DNA from 2 places in the Streptomyces sp. NPDC037271 genome. Region 2 is predicted to be linked to the other one. Evidence: riboswitches for the same ligand, from Rfam matches in the RefSeq annotation. Region 2 holds a riboswitch; the other holds the start of a gene.
The links. Region 2 has a riboswitch for glycine ahead of gcvT (glycine cleavage system aminomethyltransferase GcvT). Riboswitches for the same ligand answer to the same signal wherever they lie in the genome.
Positions count from the first base shown of each region.

Region 1: it holds a riboswitch for glycine, as region 2 does, so the genes downstream of both, gcvP (aminomethyl-transferring glycine dehydrogenase) here and gcvT (glycine cleavage system aminomethyltransferase GcvT) in region 2, are expected to answer to the same signal.

Region 1 is NZ_JBVJVN010000003.1:432,703-437,357, forward strand. It holds gene gcvP (aminomethyl-transferring glycine dehydrogenase) at 1-1,505, opposite strand, end outside; glycine riboswitch at 1,681-1,776, opposite strand; gene ACZ7G3_RS09770 (PRC-barrel domain-containing protein) at 1,914-2,291, shown strand; gene ACZ7G3_RS09775 (DNA polymerase IV) at 2,506-3,966, opposite strand; gene ACZ7G3_RS09780 (MerR family transcriptional regulator) at 4,036-4,655, opposite strand, start outside.
Region 2 is NZ_JBVJVN010000016.1:125,128-129,782, reverse strand. It holds gene ACZ7G3_RS25155 (L-serine ammonia-lyase) at 1-173, opposite strand, end outside; gene glyA (serine hydroxymethyltransferase) at 278-1,540, opposite strand; gene gcvH (glycine cleavage system protein GcvH) at 1,556-1,933, opposite strand; gene gcvT (glycine cleavage system aminomethyltransferase GcvT) at 2,082-3,200, opposite strand; glycine riboswitch at 3,240-3,357, opposite strand; glycine riboswitch at 3,358-3,451, opposite strand; gene ACZ7G3_RS25135 (AAA family ATPase) at 3,632-4,300, shown strand; gene ACZ7G3_RS25130 (enhanced serine sensitivity protein SseB) at 4,380-4,655, shown strand, end outside.

The sequences.
Region 1 (4,655 bases), on a different contig from region 2:
GCGTAGTCGCGGTCCGCGAGGCGGCGCAGGTAGCGCAGCATCGCGGTCTCGGAGCGGTACTGGTGGAAGACCGGGTGGGTCAGGAAGTCGTCGGTGCGCAGCCGGGCCTCGGGCAGCGTCTCCCCGGTCGCCGCGTCCAGCGCCTCGATGTCGCCCTCGACGCCGAAGGCGTTCCACACGCCGCCGACCTGGGCGCGCGTGGTGGTCTCGTCGCAGGCGAACGACACGTGGTCGGCGTCGACGAGGCGCAGGTTGATGCCGTTCTCCCGGGCGGCGTGGACGACCTCGGCGGCCCGGCCCGGCACCCGCGCGGTGACCGTGTCGAAGTAGGCGCCGTGCACGATCTCGACACCGCCGGCCGCGAGACCCGCGGCGATGACCGTGGCGTACCGGTGGGTGCGGCGCGCGACGGCCCGCAGCCCCTCCGGCCCGTGGTACACGGCGTACATGCCGGCCATGACGGCGAGCAGCACCTGCGCGGTGCAGATGTTGCTGGTGGCCTTCTCGCGGCGGATGTGCTGCTCGCGGGTCTGCAGGGCGAGGCGGTAGGCCTTGTTGCCGTCGGCGTCCACGGAGACGCCGACCAGGCGGCCGGGCAGGCTGCGCGCGAACTTCTCGTGCACCGCCATGTAGCCGGCGTGCGGTCCGCCGAAGCCCATCGGCACACCGAAGCGCTGCGTGGTGCCGATGGCGATGTCCGCGCCCAGCTCGCCGGGCGAGGTGAGCAGCGTGAGGGCGAGCAGGTCGGCGGCGACGGTGACGAGGGCGCCGAGCTCGTGCGCCCGGTCGATCACCGGCTTGATGTCGCGCACGGCACCGGAGGCGCCCGGGTACTGGATCAGGACGCCGTTGATCTCCCGCTCCGCGACCTCGGCCGGGATGCCCTCGCCGAGGTCGGCGACGACGACCTCGACGCCGGTCGGCTCGGCGCGGGTCCGTATCACGGCGATGGTCTGCGGCAGGGCGTCCGCGTCGACCAGGAAGAGGCCCTTCTTGTTCTTGCCCATGCGCCGGGAGAGCGCCATGGCCTCGGCGGCGGCGGTGCCCTCGTCGAGCAGCGAGGCACCGGAGGTCGGCAGGCCGGTGAGCTCGGCCACCATGGTCTGGAAGTTCAGCAGGGCCTCGAGACGTCCCTGGGAGATCTCCGGCTGGTACGGCGTGTACGCGGTGTACCAGGCCGGGTTCTCCATGACGTTGCGCAGGATGACCGGCGGGGTGAAGGTGCCGTAGTAGCCGAGGCCGATCATGGAGTCGAGGACCTGGTTGCGGTCGGCCAGGGAGCGCAGCTCGGCCAGCACCTCGGCCTCGGAGCGCGCACCGGGCAGGTCCAGCGCGTCGGCGTTCTTGATCACATCCGGCACCGCGGCGGCCGTCAGCTCGTCGAGCGAACCGTAGCCGACCTGCGCGAGCATCTTGGCCCGGGCCTCTTGGTCGGGGCCGATGTGGCGCTGCTCGAACGGTGCCGACTGTTCGAGCTCGGAGAGCGGAGTGCGATGGGCGGTCATTGCGGAGGCCTCCTGGTCTGACGACCTTCGAGGGGCACCACGGCGCGGGTACCCGGACGGCCTCCCCCTCTGTCATCTCGACCTGAGAGCTTCACCGGGGGCCCGAGGGCTCTCCCGGCTTTCACCGTCGGTGAGAGCGGAAGCCGTTGACGCCCGCCCTGCTTTCCAGAGTGACCTCGTCCGTGCGGTACGTGAGCCTGAGAGATTCCGGGGAGGATTTGCTCCTTCGGCGCCTCCGGTGGTGTCCGGAGGACTCTCCCGCACGGGGTCAGCAGCCGTTTGCCAGCGTACCAGCGAGGTCGCCGCACGGACTTCGAGTGGCCGACCGGCCATATGTGCTCTTTTGTAGTACTTACGGATGATTCGGCGGCTGGTGTGCGAGCCCAGTGCGACCCAATGGAGGGCCCCGTGCGTACCGACATCGACCCGCGCAATCTGATCGGCCGCAAGGCGTTCGACCGCAACGGCACCCGGATCGGCACTGTCGACGAGGTCTATCTCGACGACGCCACCGGGGTCCCCGAGTGGGCTGCCATACGCACCGGCCTGTTCAGCAGGGACGCCTTCGTGCCCCTGGAGCCCAGCGAGCTGGTCGAGGGCACCCTGCGCGTGCCCTTCGACCGGGCTCTGATCAGGGAGGCTCCCGACTTCGGCGTCGGCCGCCATCTCTCGCCGGAACAGGAACTCCAGCTCTACCACCACTACGGTCTCGACGTCGCCGCTCCTCCCCCGCTCCCCGACCACGACTTCGGCAGGCTGGCGGGCCAGGGCAAGGAGGAGAGCTGACGGCGGTCCGGTCCCACCGCGCCCTGCCCGCCCGGGCCCATCCGGAGGATCGTGGCGCAGACGCGGGCTCCGACCGCCCTCTCCGCCGCCCGCAGGACACGAGGAGCAACCCCACCGGCCCTGCCGACGCTCGCCGACACCCTCCCCCGCCTCCCCTTCCGTCTTCCGGCCGGCCCCCTCGGTCCCCCTCCCCGGCGCCGGTCGGCGGGCGCCGTCACGTCAGGTCCTGGCCGACGGCAGGACACGCGGGCCCCGCCGGGCCGGTCCGCGCGTCGGTGCCCGCGGCGAGGTCCGGGCCGCCCTCCGCGCCCGCCGGCCCGGACGCCCCGGGTCTTCGCGGCACGGGCGCGACCAGTGGCAGCGGATCCGCCGGTGCCAGGTCCGGGTCGTCCACCGGGAAGGTCCGTACCCGGCCGGTCTCCGAGTAGGGCGTCTCGAACCGCACGGTGACCCTCCCCAGTCCGCTGCCCTGCACCCACCCGTGCCCGTACTCCGCGTGCCGCACGTCGTGCCCCGCCGGCCACCGGCGCTCGGCGGGGGCCGGCCGGTGCTCCGCGGCGGGCTCCGGATCGGGTTCCTCGGCGAGCTCGTCGGCCCGGTCCCCCGCCGCCTGCGCGAAGAGGTCCTCCTGCGTGTAGTCGGCGAGTCCGCTGACGCCGACCCCGAGCAGCCGCACGCCGCCCGTGGTGTCCACGGAGTCCAGCAGCCGGGCCGCGGCCTCCCGCACCACACCCGGGTCGTCCGTGGGCCCCCGGAGGGTCTCGGAGCGCGTCAGCGTGGAGAAGTCGTACCTGCGTACCTTGAGCACGATGGTCCGCCCGGACAGCCCGGAGGCGCGCAGCCTCCGTACGCACCGGTCGGCCAGCCGCCCGACTTCCACACCGACCCGCAACCGGTCGTGGATGTCCACGTCGTAGGTGTCCTCGACGGACACCGACTTGGTCTCCCGCTCGGCCACCACGGGCCGCTCGTCACGGGCCAGGGCCATGGCGTAGAGGGCATGCCCGTGCGCCTTGCCCAGCAGCCGTACGAGCTCGTCCTCGCCCGCCTCGGCGATCTCGCCGACCGTGGTGATCCCGGCCCGCCGCAGGTGGTCTCCCGTGGCCGGGCCCACACCGGGCAGCGTCCGCACCGTCATCGGCTCCAGCATCGCCCGCTCGGTCCCCGGCGGGATCAGTACCAGCCCGTCGGGTTTGGCCTCCTCGGAGGCGATCTTGGCGAGCATCTTGGAGGCGGCGAGCCCCACGGACCCGGTGAGGCCGGTGACGGTGCGGATGTCCGTGCGCAGCTTCGCGCCGGCCAGCCGCGCCGACTCCGCGTCCCAGGCCGTCCCGCCGGCCTCCAGGTCCACGAAGGCCTCGTCCAGGCTCAGCGGCTCCACCAGGGGCGACAGCGCCCGCAGCAGCCGCATCACCTGCTCGCTGATCGACCGGTAGAGCTCGAAGCGCGGGACGAGGTACGCGGCGTTGGGTGCCAGCCGCCGGGCCTGGCCCATGGGCATCGCCGAGTGCACGCCGAAGACCCGCGCCTCGTACGAGCAGGTGGCGACCACGCCTCGTGGCCCGAGGCCGCCCACGACCACGGCCTTCCCGCGCAGACTCGGCTTGGACGCCTGCTCCACCGAGGCGAAGAAGGCATCCATGTCGAGATGCAGGATCGTGGGCGCGGTTCTCACATCTCCGATGCTGCCCTACGCCACTGACAACGCCTCGCCCGACCGTGCCCCGCCCGCGTGCGGGCGGTGTCAGACCGCCCGGTTGCGCCGCCGCGCCAGCTCGTCCGCCGGATTGTGCCCGACCAGGGTCTCCCCCGTGTCGATCCGCTCCCCGTGCAGCTGGGACAGCGCGCTCTCGACGTCCCGCCACACCACGCCGACGGCGATGCCGAAGATGCCCTGCCCGCCCTGGAGCAGGGCGTGCACCTCGTCGGGCGAGGTGCACTCGTAGACCGTGGCGCCGTCGCTCATCAGCGTCATCCGTTCCAGGTCACGAAAGCCGCGTTCCCTGAGATGCTGGACGGCGGTGCGAATGTTCTGCAGTGACACCCCAGTGTCGAGGAAGCGCTTGACGATCTTCAGCACGACCACGTCGCGGAAGCTGTACAGACGCTGCGTCCCGGACCCGTGGGCGGGCCGCACGGAGGGCTCGACGAGGCCCGTGCGAGCCCAGTAGTCGAGCTGCCGGTAGGTGATACCGGCGGCCGCGCAGGCCGTCGGACCGCGATAGCCGATCTGCTCGGACGCCATGGACGTCGCCCCTCCGCTGCTCGGCACGGCAGCCGGTCGCTGCGGAACGCCCTCGGCCGCGCCACCGTGTTGGGGATACCCCCCGCCCGCGCGGAGCCGGGATTTCGGGGGAGGGTACG
Region 2 (4,655 bases):
CCGGTGGCACCGAGCGAGCCGTACAGCTCGGCGCGGACCGAGGCGACGGAGCCGAGCAGCTCCTCGTTGCGCAGGCGCCGGGCGAACATGCGGGCCGCGCGCATCGGGCCGACCGTGTGGGAGCTCGACGGGCCGATGCCGATCGAGAACAGGTCGAAGACCGAGATGGCCACGGGGACTCCTCAGAACGGGGGTGGTGCAGAGGGTGGTGCTTGGTCGGGGTGGGACGCGCCGTGCCCGCTTGTGGCGGGCACGGCGCACCTGAACACGTGGGGTGCTACTTGTCCAGACCCGGGTACAGCGGGTGCTTGTCGGCCAGGGTCTTCACCCGTGCCTTGAGGGCCTCGGCGTCGTAGGACGGCTTCAGCGCCTCGGCGATCACGTCCGCGACCTCGGCGAAGTCCTCGGCCGTGAAGCCGCGGGTCGCCAGGGCCGGCGTACCGATGCGCAGACCCGAGGTCACCATCGGCGGACGCGGGTCGTTCGGGACGGCGTTGCGGTTGACCGTGATGCCGACCTCGTGGAGGCGGTCCTCGGCCTGCTGTCCGTCCAGCTCGGAGTCGCGCAGGTCGACCAGGACCAGGTGGACGTCCGTGCCGCCGGTCAGCACCGAGACGCCCGCCGCCTTCGCGTCGTCCTTCACCAGGCGCTCGGCCAGGATGCGGGCGCCTTCCAGCGTACGGCGCTGGCGCTCCTTGAAGTCGTCGCTCGCGGCGACCTTGAAGGCGACGGCCTTGGCGGCCACCACGTGCTCCAGCGGGCCACCCTGCTGACCGGGGAAGACGGCGGAGTTGATCTTCTTGGCCAGTTCGGCCGTGGAGAGGATCACACCGCCGCGCGGGCCGCCCAGCGTCTTGTGGGTGGTGGTGGTGACGACGTGGGCGTGCGGCACCGGGTTCGGGTGCAGGCCCGCCGCGACCAGACCGGCGAAGTGCGCCATGTCGACCATCAGGTACGCGCCGACCTCGTCCGCGACCTTGCGGAACGCGGCGAAGTCCAGCTGACGCGGGTAGGCCGACCAGCCGGCCACGATCAGCTTCGGCCGGGTCTCCTTGGCGAGGCGCTCCACCTCGGCCATGTCGACCTGGCCGTCGTCGCCGACGTGGTACGGGACGACGTTGTAGAGCTTGCCGGAGAAGTTGATCTTCATGCCGTGGGTCAGGTGCCCGCCGTGGGCGAGGTTCAGACCCATGATCGTGTCGCCGGGCTTGAGCAGCGCGAACATCGCGGCCGCGTTGGCCTGGGCGCCCGAGTGCGGCTGGACGTTGGCGTGCTCGGCGCCGAAGAGCGCCTTGACCCGGTCGATGGCGATCTGCTCGACCACGTCGACGTGCTCGCAGCCGCCGTAGTAGCGGCGGCCGGGGTAGCCCTCGGCGTACTTGTTGGTGAGGACCGAGCCCTGGGCCTCCATGACCGCGACCGGGGCGAAGTTCTCCGAGGCGATCATCTCGAGGGTGGACTGCTGGCGGTCCAGCTCGGCGTCGACGGCGGCGGCGACGTCGGGGTCGAGCTCGTGCAGGGGGGTGTTCAGAAGCGACATGCGGTCCGTGACTCCTCAGCCGGCGGTGAAGGCGGTGTACTCGTCGGCGGAGAGCAGGTCGGCCGGCTCGTCCGTGATCCGCACCTTGAACAGCCAGCCGCCCTCGAAGGGCGCGCTGTTCACCAGCGACGGGTCGTTGACGACGTCCTCGTTGACCTCGGTGACCTCGCCGGAGACGGGGGAGTAGAGGTCGGAGACCGACTTGGTCGACTCCAGTTCGCCGCAGGTCTCGCCCGCGGACACCGAGTCGCCGACCTCGGGGAGCTGGACGAAGACGACGTCACCGAGTGCGTTGGCCGCGTGCTCCGTGATGCCGACCGTCGAGGCGCCGTCCTCGGCGCCCGACAGCCACTCGTGCTCCTTGCTGTAGCGCAGCTGCTGGGGGTTGCTCATGGCCTGAATTCTCCTGTACGCGAGGGAGTGCTGGTGACGGGGGGCTGCTGGTGAAGGGGCTGCTGAAACCGCTGGTGAGCAGCGAGGACACGCGCGGGGCGACGAGGACACGCGCGGGGCGACGAGGGCGCCGCCGTCCGCCCGGTGTCTACTTCTGCCGCTTGTAGAACGGCAGCGCCACGACCTCGTACGGCTCGTGGCTGCCCCGGATGTCCACGCCCACACCCGCGGTGCCGGGTGCCGCGTGCGCGGGGTCGACGTACGCCATGGCGATCGGCTTGCCCAGCGTCGGGGACGGCGCCCCGGAGGTGACCTCGCCGACGACCTCGCCGCCGGCGACGACCTGGTACCCGGCGCGCGGCACCCGGCGGCCCTCGGCGACCAGGCCGACCAGGACGCGGGGCGGGTTCTGCTCGGCCCGGGAGGCGGCCTCGGTCAGCGCGGCGCGCCCGACGAAGTCGCCCTCCTTCTCGAACTTCACCACCCGGCCGAGCCCGGCGTCGAAGGGCGTCAGCGCGGTCGACAGCTCGTGCCCGTACAGCGGCATGCCCGCCTCCAGGCGGAGCGTGTCCCGGCAGGACAGTCCGCACGGGACCAGCCCGGCGCCCTCGCCCGCCCGGGTCAGCGCCTGCCACAGCCCGACGGCGTGCTCCGGCTTCACGAACAGCTCGAAGCCGTCCTCGCCGGTGTAGCCGGTGCGCGCGATGAGTGCCGGGACGCCGGCCACGGTGCCGGGCAGACCGGCGTAGTACTTCAGGCCGTCCAGGTCGGCGTCGGTCAGCGACGCGAGGATCGCCGGGGACTCGGGGCCCTGCACGGCGAGCAGCGCGTAGGCGTCGCGGTCGTCGCGCACCTCGGCGTCGAAGCCGGCCGAGCGCCCGGTCAGCGCGTCCAGCACCACCTGGGCGTTGGAGGCGTTGGCGACGACCATGTACTCCTGGTCGCCCAGGCGGTAGACGATCAGGTCGTCCAGGATGCCGCCGTCCTCGCGGCAGATCATGGTGTAGCGGGCGCGGCCCGGCTTCACGCTGCCGATGTTGCCGACCAGCGCGTAGTCCAGCAGGTCGGCGGCCTGGGGCCCGGTGACCGTGATCTCACCCATGTGGGAGAGGTCGAAGAGCCCGGCCCGGGTGCGCACCGCGACGTGCTCGTCCCGCTCGGAGCCGTAGCGCAGGGGCATGTCCCAGCCGGCGAAGTCGGTCATCGTCGCGCCCAGCGCGCGATGCGTGGCATCGAGCGCGGTACGGCGGAGTTCGGTACTGCTCATCGGTCGTTCGTCTCCCAGGACAGGACGTGGCGAGGTCGATCCTCCCCATCTGTCATCGGAACCTGAGAGGTTCGTCACGGCCACCGGAGCGCGGTGGCCGGGACTTGCACCTTGGGTGGGGCAGCCCGTCGAGGGGCGGCCCGCTTTTCAGATGTGCCTCGCCCGCGCGGTAACGGGGCCTGAGAGATTCAAGGGAGGGACTTGCTCCTTCGGCGCCCCGGCGCGGCCGGGGACTCTCCCGCGCGGATTCAAACGGCCGGTATGCAGTTGGCGCCGCCATCATTGCACGCCCCGCCGATCCGTGGGCAGACCGATATCTGTAACCGGCTTGTGGCAGTAAGCGCACGAAAACGCGAGACCTGCGCATTACCTTCTCTTTACACTCGACGGGGATGGGAACTCGTGAACCGCCCCAGGGGAGGACGATCACGGTGAACAGGACCACGGCGTACGCCACCACCTCCGGTCTCGCGCTGCCCGAGCAGCCCGTCGCCCCGGCACCCCAGGCGTGCGCCGAGCTGCCCGCACCCGTCGTCCGCGATCTGCGGGACCGGGACGGCCGCAGCCCGCACGCCCTGCTCTTCGGACCCCGGGACCTGGTGGTGATCACCGGCCTGCCCGGCAGCGGGAAGTCCACGCTGATGGAGCGCACCGTGCGCGGACCGCGCATCGACTCCCAGGACACCCGGGACCGCTGGGACCGCCGCATGCCGCGCTTCGTGCCGTACGGGCTCTACCGCCCCCTCGTCCGCCTCGCCCACTACGCCGGACTGCGCAGGGCCCTGCGCTCCGGCGAGGGCGTCGTCGTGCACGACTGCGGCACCCAGGCCTGGGTGCGCGGCTGGCTGGCCCGCGAGGCCCGCCGCCGTGACGGCACACTCCACCTGCTGCTGCTCGACGTCGAGGCCGACGAGGCCCTGGCCGGCCAGCGCGAGCGCGGCCGGGGCGTGTCGCGGTACGCGTTCCTGCGGCACCGCTCGGCCAACACCCGCCTGCTGCGCGCGGTGACCGAGGGCACCCTGCCCGCCGGCTGCACCTCGGCGGTCCTCCTGGACCGGGCGGCGGCCAACACGCTCCGCCGTATCGCCTTCACGGGGTGACGCACCGTAGGGCCGCGGGGCCGAACGGGTTAGCCTTTCCCGTCACAGCAGCGGTACCAGGCAGGCGGTAGGTAGGCAGATGGACGTCCCGGCACAGGCGCAACACCCGTACGGCGGGTGGCCCGGCAACGAGCTGGAGGAGGTGTTGTCCGCCTCCCTCGGAGTGCCGGGCGCCGGCGGCCGGATCGTGGAGGTGCTCGGCCGCAGCTTCCTGTGGATCCCCCTGCCGAACGGCGGCGGCCCGCACAGCGGCTCCCTCGACCTGCCCTCCCTGGAGGTCGACGGCCAGGCCTACGTACCGGTCTTCAGCTCCGAGGAGCAGCTCCGCCAGGTGGCCGGCGCGCAGATGGCGTAC